Regions from separate parts of the Kurthia populi genome, predicted to be linked through region 2. Evidence: riboswitches for the same ligand, from Rfam matches in the RefSeq annotation. Region 2 holds a riboswitch; each other region holds the start of a gene.

Region 1 (4,270 bases), on a different contig from region 2:
CCTCTTCTAATCGAAGAAGTTAAAGCGCTTCAAGTGAACGCGTAATTTTAAAAACACTGGGGAATCACAGCAATGTGGTTCCCCGTTTTATATTAAAAAAGATATGAAAGAGACGACTTTATAGGAAATCCGCATTGGATAAAAGAGATACCGGAAGATTCATTCGCTAGATTATGCGGATATATCTTTATATCAAGCAAAAAAGTCGCAGGCACCCTTGAAATGTGCTAAACTTTCGGTAATGAGAACTAAGGAGGCTATATAATTATGGCAATTAAACATGCAACAGACGCGTCATTCCATGGCGATATTGAAAAAGGTTTAGTATTAGTAGATTTCTGGGCAACTTGGTGTGGACCATGTAAAATGATCGCGCCAGTTCTTGAAGAACTAGCACCTGAAATCGAAGGACAAGCAGAAATCGTAAAAGTAGATGTTGACCAAAACCAACAAACAGCTGCTGAATTCGGTATTATGTCAATTCCTACACTTGTATTATTCAAAGATGGCGAATTAGTAGATAAAGTTGTTGGTTACCAACCAAAAGAAGCTTTAGCTGAATTCGTATCAAAACACGCTTAATACGCAACAACATATAGAAAGAAGAGCGCTTGTGCTACGGCATAAGCGCTCTTTTTTTGTGAACGCCTGTTCGATTTTGTATAATGAGTATATGAGGGGGGAACGTCATTGAATGACTTATTAAAACAAAAGCTCGCTATCTTACCGGATAAGCCGGGTTGCTACTTAATGAAGGACCGACAAGGAACGATTATTTATGTAGGGAAAGCGAAAGTTTTAAAAAATCGTGTGCGCTCGTATTTTACCGGTTCACATAATGCGAAAACGGAGCGCTTAGTTAGTGAAATTGTCGATTTTGAATACATTATGACATCCTCGGATATGGAAGCCTTTTTACTAGAGCTTAATCTAATTAAATTACATGACCCAAAATATAATATTATGCTGAAGGATGATAAAACATATCCTTATTTGAAAATAACAAATGAACGCTACCCACGCCTAATGATTACGCGTAAGGTGAAAAAGGACCGCGCAAAATACTTTGGTCCTTATCCAAACGGCTATGCCGCTGCTGAAACGAAGAAGCTACTAGATCGTTTATATCCATTACGCAAATGTGATCCGATGCCAAATCGCGTTTGTCTCTATTATCATATCGGCCAGTGTCTTGCGCCTTGTGTCAAAGACATTCCTAAGGAAACCTATGATGACATGAAGCAGGAAATTTCACGCTTTTTAAAGGGTGGGCAGGATGATGTCAAAAAAGAATTAACGAAGAAAATGTATGAAGCCTCTGAGCAGCTTGATTTTGAGCGAGCAAAGGAATTTCGAGACCAAATTGCGCATATCGAAAAAGTTGTAGAACATCAAAAAATTATTATTAATGACTTCACAGATCGCGATATTTTTGGTTATGCGGTCGATAAGGGCTGGATTTGTGTACAGGTCTTTTTTGTACGTCAAGGCAAGCTAATCGAGCGTGAAGTATCGATGTTCCCGTCCTACGGAGAGCCGGAAGAAGAATTCTTAACATTTGTGGCGCGCTTTTATGAAAAAGGGCATTTGCTACCGAAGGAAATACTCGTCCCACAACAAATTGATGCGAAGATGCTAGAAGAGGCGCTGCATGCTACTGTACTACAGCCACAAAAGGGTAAGAAAAAAGAATTGCTAGAGCTTGCGACGCAAAATGCGCAAAACTCGATTGATGAGAAATTTAAGCTGATTGAGCGTCAAGAGGAGCGCACGATTGGAGCCTGTGAGGAACTAGGGGATGCATTACAAATCGTTACACCGCTGCGCATCGAAGCCTTTGATAACTCACATATTTTTGGTGCCGATACCGTCTCTGCAATGGTTGTATTCGTTGACGGTAAGCCGAGTAAAAAGGATTATCGTAAATTTAAAATTCAGCAGGCAGAGGCGCATGATGATTACGGAGCGATGCGTGAGGTCGTACGTCGTCGTTATACACGGATGTTACGTGATGACCAGCCTTGGCCTGATTTAATCGTCACAGATGGCGGTAAAGGGCAAATGGAGGTCGTGCGCGAGGTGCTAGAGGATGAGCTAGGGCTCGATATTCCGATTGTTGGTCTGGCAAAGGATGATAAGCACCGTACGAAGCAGCTGCTATACGGTATGCCACCGGAGCTTGTGCCACTCAAGCATAATAGTGAGGCCTTTTATTTATTACAGCGTATACAAGATGAAGTGCACCGCTTTGCGATTACGTTCCATCGTCAGTTGCACCAAAAAAATGCCATTACGTCGGTATTAGATGAGATACCAGGCGTTGGTCCAAAGCGAAAGCAGCAACTACTGCGTCATTTCGGCTCGATTAAGAAAATTAAAGAAGCAGATGAGGCACAATTAGTAGAAGCTGGACTACCTAAATCATTAAGTAATACCGTAATTGCGTATTTTTCAAAAAAATAATTGTCCTTTTCCAAATATTGTGATAATGTTAAAGCACCAAATGAAATCACTAGATTAGTGATGATAGAGGCGCGGAACTCTAATAGTAAACATTCTTAGGTTGGATAGAACCGGTGAGGAGTGTTGAAAGGGGAGGCCGCCGAAATGGTTAGGAAATCTATTCTTTCTAACTGTTGGTTCTACATTTAAGAAATGTGGAATTGTCAGAATCAGCAATGGTTCTGGAGGGCTATCACACATGAATGTTCGAACGATGAACGTACATGCGAAGGTCGGCCTAAAATTTAGGTCGGCCTTTTTTCGATTCATGTTGACTGCCTGACATAGACAATATGTGGGGAGCGAATAAATTTGAGTACTTTAGTTGTAAAATTTGGCGGTACTTCGGTAGCGACAACAGAACGAATTCAGCACGTAGCACAGCGAATTCAAAAGGAATATAAAAAAGGGCATAGCATTGTGGCTGTTGTATCTGCAATGGGGAAAACGACCGATCAACTTGTCGCAATGGCAAATGAGATAGCAACGACTCCTTCAAAACGTGAAATGGATGTTCTGCTAACAACAGGTGAGCAGGTGACAATTTCATTATTATCGATGGCGCTTCAATCTTTAGGCATTGAAGCACAGTCTTTTACAGGGTGGCAAGCGGGCATTGTGACGGAGCAAGTACCGAGCAATGCACGTATTGAAAACATTCAAGCAAAAATGATTCAGCAAGCATTAAATGAGCATAAAATTGCCGTTGTAGCGGGTTTCCAAGGCATTGATGCACAAGGGAATATTACGACGCTCGGTCGAGGTGGCTCAGATACGACAGCTGTGGCACTTGCGGCAGCTCTTGGCGCAGAACGCTGTGATATTTACACCGATGTGGACGGCGTGTATACAAGTGACCCACGCTATATTAAAGGCGCGCGTAAGCTACAGGAGATGTCTTATGATGAAATGCTTGAACTCGCACGTTTAGGCGCGGGTGTGCTTCATCCACGTAGCGTGGAGGTCGCTAAAAATCATCGTATGCCGATGACCGTTCGCTCGAGTTATGAAGAAGTTGAGGGAACGATTTTGAAGGAGGAAGTTATAGTGGAAAAAAATCTAGTAGTGCGCGGAGTTGCCTTTGAAGAGCAAATCGTGCGTATGACCGTTTATTATAATGAAAGCTATACTGGCTCACTTGCCAATATTTTTACAACATTAGCTAAAAATCATATCAATGTTGATATTATTGTACAGGCGCTTGTCGCACAAGGCAGTCCAACGGTGTCATTCTCTGTTAAAGAATCACAGTTACAAGAGACATTAGCCGTTTTAGCAGCACATAAAAGTACATTAGGCTATGACCATATCGAGCATGAGAGTCAATTAGCAAAAGTATCGATTGTTGGCTCAGGTATGGCCTCTAATCCAGGAGTTGCGGCGGCGATGTTTGACCGTCTATACCGCGAAGGCATCGGTGTGAAGATGGTTAGTACATCTGAAATCAAAGTGTCGGTCGTAGTAGCGCATGAAGATATGTTAAAAGCAGCCAATGCTCTACATGAGGAATTTGAATTAAGTAAAGTTTCAGTAGAAGTTTAAACGGAAAAGAAATAAAAAAAGAGTAGTCTTTTGTGTAGGCAAATGTCCAGTTATCTAAGTGGAAATTGAACAGAAATCTCTAAAAATTTTGAGTTTCTTCTATTTAAAAATGAAATGACATGAAAGGCATCGATAATAAACGATTATTTTCATAAATCAGTCATTTTATTATAAGACGAATTGTAATATTAAGTGCACCACTCAAAATAAATAAAAAAAGACCCAT
Region 2 (4,270 bases):
AAAGTATATCACTCTACTTCTTAAAATCAATACACGTTTAAGAATTTTATTTATTTTGAATATTATGAAAATAAACTAATTTCTTAACATTCTTTTGCTCATGCACGTTTTTTTAGCTGTTTCACGAACATTTTTCTCATTTTTGTATATAACGTCAATTTTATGATATGAAAAGTTTTTCGTTTTATATCGTTTTACGAACAAAAAAAGAGCCGCAATGCGACTCTTTTTTTTAGCTACTGACGATGATCCGTTTCTAAATCAACATCTTGTAGTTTGTATACTTTTGTTTTGTGTTTCACTTTATAGCCAATCCATAATAGTAAGAAAATCGGTACACTAATGTATGAAACCGTCATTCCTACCCAGTCGATGTCGCCACCCATAAAGTCTTGAACTTGGCCGACTAAAATAATCGCACATAAAATAAAGGCGAAAATCGGACCAAATGGGTACCAGCCAGAACGATATGGTAAATCATTTAAATCTTTTCCTTGTGCGATATATGCGCGACGGAAGCGGTAATGACTTGCGGCCATCCCAATCCAAGCGATAAAGCCACACATACCAGATGAAGATAATAACCACATATATACTTCACCTGTGCCGAAGAATGATGTTAGGAACGCTAGGCAGGCTACTAATACCGTTAATACTAATGCAGCTACTGGCACGCCTTTACGGTTTAATTTTAAGAAGATTTTTGGCGCTAAGCCGTCTTTTGCTAACTGCCATAATGTACGTGATGATGCGTATAAGCCAGAGTTACCTGCTGATAAAATCGCTGTTAACACAACCGCATTCATTAATGTTGCCGCAAACGCAATACCCGCATTTTCAAATACTAATGTGAATGGGCTAATCGCTACATTGTCATCAGTATTCACTAAGCGAGGGTCTGTGTAAGGTAATAATAAACCAATCGCGAATAACGCTAGAATATAGAATAATAAAATACGCCAGAAAATAGATTTCACGGCTTTTGGAATTGTTTTTTCAGGATCTTTTGCTTCACCAGCAGTCGCACCAAGTAATTCTGTCCCTTGGAATGAGAACCCTGCTGCTAGGAAAATACCTAGTATTGCGAAGAAACCACCGTGGAATGGACCGTCACCTTCAAAGAAGTTTGTGAAGCCAACCGGCGCTTTCCCACCGATAATACCAAAGATCATTAAGAATGATACGATTAAGAAAATGATGATCGTTGCGACTTTAATAAACGCAAACCAATATTCACTTTCACCAAATGTGTTTACTGATAAATAGTTCAGTAAGAAAATAATAATAAGGAATGCAGCACTCCAAATATATGAAGGTGTATCTGGGAACCAATATTTCATAACAAGTGCTACGGCCGCTACTTCTGCCGCGATTGTTACTGCCCAGTTATACCAATAGTTCCAACCTAATGCGAATCCAAGTGATGGATCAATAAAACGTGTTGCGTATGTGCTCGTAGATGATACTGGCATGTAAGCCGACATTTCACCAAGACCGGTCATTAAGAAGTACACCATCACACCAATTAAGGCATAAGCTAAAAGTGCGCCACCAGGACCTGCCTGTGCAATCGAGTTCCCACTTGCTAGTAATAAACCTGTCCCAATCGTACCACCAAGCGAAATCATCGTGATATGGCGCGATTTAAGACCACGGCTCAACTCGAGCTGTTCTGTATTGTTGCTCATAAAAAATTTCCTCTTTTCCTATTGCGTATCAAGGTCTAACAGTGGTTTTTCTGAATAAAAAAACCCATTCTAGAACTTTCTCTAAAATGGGTTGTATGTATACAGTAGTCCCACCAAACTTAGATTAAAGATAGCTCAACACGTTGTTACGTGACAGTTCTGCACCTATTAAGCGACAGCCCCAGCATTCAAATGATAAAAGCATTTGAAATACTTCGGCAAACGTTCCTTTCTCATTTTGTCAGTAATGCTTTCTCATCTCGAAAATGATACTAATAACGTTCGCGACCTCTACCTCACCTTTTTTGCTGGATGAGGCATTGCAATATTCTTTTTAATACTCGTTTCATTCTAATATAAAACACAATTCACTTCAAGACTTAATTGACATTAAAACTTATGTAATCCTCTAATAATTTGTTTCTATACTTTACTTGTCGAACCTGTTACGCTTAGTTCAATTCAGGAATAGGAGGAGGAATATGGAACAATCACATTTTGAAACTTCACGCAAATGGACGAAGGCGACCTGGTTATTCGTACTAGGCATCGTTTGTATTTCCTTTACGATGCGCTCCCCGATAACATCAGTCGGCCCAATTGTCGAAATTTTACGTGATAACCTACATATTTCAAATGTTATAGCAGGCTTCATTACGACGATTCCGCTTCTAGCATTTGCCGTCGTCTCACCAATCGTTCCAAAGGTATCTCGCCGAATTGGCATCGAGCGCACTTTATTTATTGCGATGTTCATTTTAGCAATCGGTGTTATTTTACGCTCGCTTGGCAGTAGCACGATGCTCTACATCGGCACAGTGCTAATCGGTATCGGTATTGCATTTAGTAATGTATTGATGCCAAGCATCATTAAGCTTCGCTTCCCGCTTCAAATCGGGCTACTGACAGCCATTTTTACCGTTTCGATGAATGTAACAGCAAGTCTAGCAGCAGGTGTAAGCTATCCAATCGCAACCACAGCACTTGGCTGGCAAGGCACGCTATCCATTTGGCTTGTTTTTATCATTATTGCGATTATCGTGTGGCTACCACAAACGAAAAAGACGGATCATGTAAATGCAGCCAATCTTTCAGGTAAGCCACCGAAAAAGAAAATTTGGCAATATCCCCTGACATGGGCTTTGACCTTCGCGATGGGCTTTCAGTCATTTTTATTTTATACGACCGTCGCATGGGTTCCGGCAATGCTTACCGAGCAAGGAATGAGTGCGAGTGCATCGGGTGCAATGTTCTCTGTACTACAATTTTCACAAATTCCGATGACCTTTATTATTCCCATTTTAGCGGGCCGTACACGCGACCAGCGCCCACTTGTTGCGATGTTTTCACTGTTTTATTTAATCGGTTTTGGTGGTCTCTTACTTGAATGGACGAGCCTCACATGGTTGTGGATGATTTTTCTAGGGCTTGCGGGTGGTGCATCGTTTGGTATTTGTATGATGTTCTTCTCTGTTCGTGCACGTAACGCTTACGAGGCAGCGGAGCTATCAGGCTTTGGGCAATCCATCGGTTATTTATTAGCCGCAACCGGTCCGGTATTATACGGCTTCGTACATGATTACGCTGGCGGCTTCCATAGCGCGAACTTTGTTTACTTAGCCGTTGCGATTATTTTATTCTTCTTCTCCTATGCGAGCGCGAAAGATCGGTATGTAACAAATGATTAATACATGCGGTGTGACGTTTAAATGTCACACCATTTTTTATTTCGAATCATTTATTTAAAAAGCCACATCCTGCTAGAAAGCGTCTTTTGCATACGACTTATTTTTTAATAAGTGTCAGCGCTATGTCTATGAACCTAGTGAAACGCTAATCATTTGTCCAAATAGCATTTCATATCAAATAATTATGTTTTTTTCGGTTGATACGTACAATAACTTTGTACAGCATCTTATCAAAACCGGACAAAGAAGGGTCGTTTTCAGCCCATTTTTCACGAGTTCGGGTCTATTTTCGGCCTCTAACGGTTCTCTTTCACTTAGAAAAAACGTGCTGCATGGCGCATTTTTGATTTGTTTCAATAAATGACATGCTAGACTGATCAAATCCGAGTTTTCGTGCAAAAACAACCCTCGGAGAGCCTGAAAGCACCTGTTTTTGCCGAAAACAACCGAAAACGGGCCTTTTTCATATCTTAAAAATAATAAACATCTATGAAAAAATCGCAAATAAAAATTTTCGTTGACAGCTTTCTGCATGATGCTTATTAAAACTCTCTTTTTACGTACGAAAATAGACGTAGTTTGGCACTTATTTAGAAATATGTCGTAGCCAAAACCCGCTCCTTGAAGCAATCAATGATTTCTGACAGTGCATAAAAAAATGAGACTGGGGCAAAACACGTCATGTTCTTTTTTTAGCGTTCGCAATGAAAAACCGGAACCGCGCCACCGCGCGATTCCGGTTTTTCTTATGCTCCTATGAGAGGTGATTTTTACACGTATGTCAAAGCCTCATTTCGTTATTTCACAAAGGCTTGTTCATTTTTCATAAAGGCATCCTGTACCATGTAGTAGGATGGCTTCAGACGATAAATCGAGTTCGGCTGCTCCCAGTTT
Region 3 (4,270 bases), on a different contig from region 2:
GGTTATTGAATACACCTGTACCACTCGATGAAGACATTTCTGTTCAAATTGGTGATCAAAGCTTTACGTTAAACTATGATTTAACGCAGGCGAGTTTAGCACTTGCGAATGATACATTTGAGCCGGGTGAGGAAAATACGTTGGCGTTGCAGATTGGTGCTACTCAAAAGAGTGTCAAGGAGTGGAAAGAAGCGGGCTATGATATAAAATTTACAGCACAGCAAGCAATCTTTACGGAAGGTGCCACCTCGACAACAGGGGAACTTGCTACGACGAACAAAGGGGTGTACCCACTTCATGTAAGTGTCGAGAAGAATGGTAAGAAGCGCGAGCTAGATACGAAAATTCGTTTTACTGCTTACAATCCAAAGGAGGAAGTAGCAACAGATGAAATTTATCTAAAAGTTCGACAAGATTACTACAACTATCAAATGACACCAACTAAAACATTAGTTGTCGGTGAATTAGGCTATGTCTCTACTGCACAGTTTGCTAATCCAGGGTTCCGTGTGAATGGTGCAAATCTAACCTATACAAGCTCGGATACGTCTGTTATTTCATTCCGTGACGAGGATCTACAGGACGCTAGTAGTGAAGATTCACTGCCTATTATTGCACCACATTTAGTAGCGAAAAAAGCAGGGAAAGCAAAAATTACAGTGAAGGCTGGGAATTATACGCAATCCTTTACAGTGAATGTGGTGGATAGTAAGCGGAAGCTAACAACGATTACGGCACCGAAAACGTATAAGGCCTATATAGAGAAGGATATTAATCCACTCGCTGTTCCGGGGCTTCGTGCAACACAAAAAGACCAATACGGAGACCCTTATTACAAGGCTGCAAATAAATCGACCATTCAGTATCCAAAGACAATTCCATTCCGCTACGCACCGATAAAAACATTTACAAGTGCTGAGGTGTATACGTCATTAACACCAACAACTGCTGGTCAAAAAGGAACGATTTATTATAAAAATGCGAGCGGAAAAACACTTGCACAGACCGCGCTGACGACGAGTAAGCTTCCAGCAAAGGGGGAAATCGACTTTAATAATTTAAATGATTTAACATGGCACTATGAAGATGTGAATGGAAAATACGCGGGTGAGGTACCAAAAGCAGATGTTAGTGGCTATAAAGTACGCTATAATCCAGCGATGCTATCGATTGATGGTGAGACAACTGGTGAGTATACGATTGGACGTATTAAATATGCACCAGTGACATTTTTACGAAATGGCTATACAACGGTTTATATTTACGATAAAAATGATAAATTAACTCGTACGCGAACAATTTATAGCCCGGCAACGAGACCGGCAATTACAAGCATTGATACAAAAGATGTACCCACATTAACAGCTCCGGCAACAATCGGCTATAAGGATGTACTTTATACGTCAGAGGAAGCCGGGAAAGATCCAAAAGTGGAACGCTTTACACTATCTCAAAATAGTAATGCGACGGTTCGAATGACTCAAAAAGCGCGTGAATGGGCAGATGCAGAGGAATATGAAAATACCGTTCAAGCAGGTGATTTGTATTTGGACTATGATGAAAATGGCAAATTTTCAACAGGGGATAGACCGGTTCTAACAGTAACAGCAGACAATGCTACAGACTATGCGCTCAATAAATGGCAAATCAATGAAAAAGATACGATCTATATCCGTTATGGAAATGTTATTGAAAAAGAAATAAAGATTGATTAAATACGAAGGAATGAAGTCATTTATGTGCATGATTTAGTCGTAAATACCGAAATTGTTTAGAAAAATAAAAATATTATGACAAATTATATTGACATAAAAACAACATTCCTGTATATTTAGTCTCATAAATTAGAATAAATGCCTCACAGCTTCGTGAGGTAGAGGCGCGATAAGTCAAGATACAATCGATGAGCTAGAGAAGAGTTATGAAACGATTGATGAGGGATTATCGCCGAAGTGCATGACGATTTCTCAACATCATGTGCTGGGTCTGCAGTGAACAATTGCAGGACTGTCTCGCTTGAGTTTCCACCTTAAGTGAGTTGTGCTATCTCAATTTGGAATGTTGTGAGGATTCTGGGACTAAAGATAATTTAGGGGCCTGAGTTTACCTCAGGTCCTTTTTTGTTTAGTCCCAATAACTAATTAATGACAAAAAAGGAGAGAGTAGGATGAAGAAAACAGGATGGTTAGTAGGTTTAATGCTTGTACTCGTTCTTGCGTTAGCAGGATGTGGCGCTTCAGATTCTGATAAGTCAGAATCTTCTGGTGATTCAAAGGATACATTTACAGTAGGGATGGAGGCAGGTTATCCACCATTTAACTGGACACAACAGGACGATTCAAATGGCGCCGTGAAAATTAAAGATGGTTCTGAGTATGCGGGTGGGTACGATGTTGCAATCGCACAAAAGGTAGCAGATAAATTAGGTAAGGAATTAGTTATTGTGAAAACAGAATGGGATGGACTTGTTCCCGCATTAACTTCAGGTAAGATTGATGCGATTGTAGCAGGTATGTCGCCAACAAAAGAGCGTTTAAAAACAATTGATTTCTCAGATGTGTATTACACGTCTAACCTTGTAATGGTTGTGAAAAAAGGCAGTAAATATGAAAATGCTACGTCGTTAGCAGATTTCAGCGGTGCTAAAATCACTGCACAATTAAATACATTCCATTATTCAGTAATTGATCAAATTGATGGTGTGAAAAAGCAATCTGCCATGGATAACTTTCCGGCAATGCGTGTAGCACTAGAGTCAGGTAAAATTGATGGTTATGTTTCAGAGCGTCCAGAAGGTGTATCTGCAGCAGCCGCAAACGATAATTTTGCAATGGTTGAATTTACAGATGGCTTTAAAACAAGTAAAGAGGATACAGCAATTGCGGTTGGCTTACAGCAAGGCAGTGATTTAAAAGCAAAAGTAAACGAGGCGTTAAAAGAAATCTCTGAAGACGATCGTACGAAGCTAATGGATGAAGCAATTGCAAATCAACCAGCAGCAAAATAGTTGCTTGTGAGGAGGAATATTGATGAGTTTAGATTGGTTTATAACCATTATTACGAATAACTGGCCGATGCTTTTACGAGGCGCTTGGATGACCCTAGTTATTTCAACACTCGGGACACTTATTGGCGCATTAATCGGTTTGATTATTGGCGTCATTAATACAACTCCGAAAGCACAAAAGGGCGGTCAAAAAACATTTTTAGCGATTGTAAATGGCTTATTACGTGTCTATGTGGAATTCTTCCGTGGTACACCGATGATTGTACAGGCCATGGTTATTTTCTACGGCACACCGCTTATCATGCAATGGCTTAAAGCAACAATTGGTACGGATTTCGGCTTTAATGGTGATATGAATGCGACATTTGCTGCAGTCGTCATTGTGTCATTAAATACAGGTGCCTATATGGCGGAGATTGTACGAGGCGGCATTATTAGTGTCGATAGGGGACAATTTGAAGCGGCACGCGCAATGGGGATGAATCATTGGACGACGATGACATCTGTTGTGTTACCACAGGTGCTGCGTAATATCTTACCGGCAACGGGTAATCAATATATTATGAATATTAAAGATACGTCGGTATTAAATGTCATTACCGTAAATGAGCTGTTCTTCCAAACAAAAACGATTGCGGGTGCGAACTTCCGTTACTTCGAATCATTCTTCATCGCGTGTATTATTTATTTAATTATGACACTGACAGCGACACAGGTGCTTCGTTTCTTCGAGCGTCGTTTAGAAGGCAAGGCCAATTATCAAATGCTTGATGAAGCGGGCATTATGCGTCCGAAATCACGCGAGTAAAGGAGAGAGAGTATGGGAAACGTTATTGATATTCAGCATCTATCAAAATCCTTTGGTTCGCATGAAGTTTTAAAGGACATTAACTTTTCTGTTGAAAAAGGAGAAGTCGTAACGGTTATTGGTTCATCAGGCTCTGGTAAATCAACATTACTTCGCTGTATTAATCTACTTGAAATACCTTCAGGTGGCGAAATTATTTATCATGGTGAAAATATTTTACAAAAGAAAAATTTGAATGATTACCGTAAGCATATGGGCATGGTATTCCAGCAGTTCAATTTATTTAATAACTGGGATGTTTTAAATAACTGTACTGTAGGGCAAAAGAAAATTCTGAAGCGTTCAAAAGCGGAGGCCGAAGAAATTGCGTTGAACTATTTGAAGGTTGTTGGTATGGATCGCTATGTGAAGGCGCGTCCTCACCAACTATCAGGTGGTCAAAAGCAACGTGTAGC

Evidence for each region. A riboswitch is a leader RNA that binds a small molecule or an ion and turns the genes downstream of it on or off. The one in region 2 is predicted to bind lysine.
Region 1: linked by a shared signal. The riboswitch ahead of ACFSY7_RS18085 (aspartate kinase) and the one ahead of ACFSY7_RS08880 (amino acid permease) in region 2 are both predicted to bind lysine.
Region 3: linked by a shared signal. The riboswitch ahead of ACFSY7_RS04740 (transporter substrate-binding domain-containing protein) and the one ahead of ACFSY7_RS08880 (amino acid permease) in region 2 are both predicted to bind lysine.

The regions. Positions count from the first base shown of each region.
Region 1 covers NZ_JBHUOR010000139.1:48-4,317, reverse strand. Annotated here, with positions in the region: gene ACFSY7_RS18100 (electron transfer flavoprotein subunit alpha/FixB family protein) at 1-45, shown strand, start outside; gene trxA (thioredoxin) at 268-582, shown strand; gene uvrC (excinuclease ABC subunit UvrC) at 691-2,463, shown strand; lysine riboswitch at 2,520-2,703, shown strand; gene ACFSY7_RS18085 (aspartate kinase) at 2,815-4,044, shown strand.
Region 2 covers NZ_JBHUOR010000042.1:50,582-54,851, reverse strand. Annotated here, with positions in the region: gene ACFSY7_RS08880 (amino acid permease) at 237-1,688, opposite strand; lysine riboswitch at 1,812-1,990, opposite strand; gene ACFSY7_RS08875 (CynX/NimT family MFS transporter) at 2,171-3,376, shown strand; gene ACFSY7_RS08870 (hypothetical protein) at 4,174-4,270, opposite strand, start outside.
Region 3 covers NZ_JBHUOR010000024.1:14,592-18,861, forward strand. Annotated here, with positions in the region: gene ACFSY7_RS04735 (hypothetical protein) at 1-1,715, shown strand, start outside; lysine riboswitch at 1,867-2,054, shown strand; gene ACFSY7_RS04740 (transporter substrate-binding domain-containing protein) at 2,168-3,007, shown strand; gene ACFSY7_RS04745 (amino acid ABC transporter permease) at 3,030-3,815, shown strand; gene ACFSY7_RS04750 (amino acid ABC transporter ATP-binding protein) at 3,828-4,270, shown strand, end outside.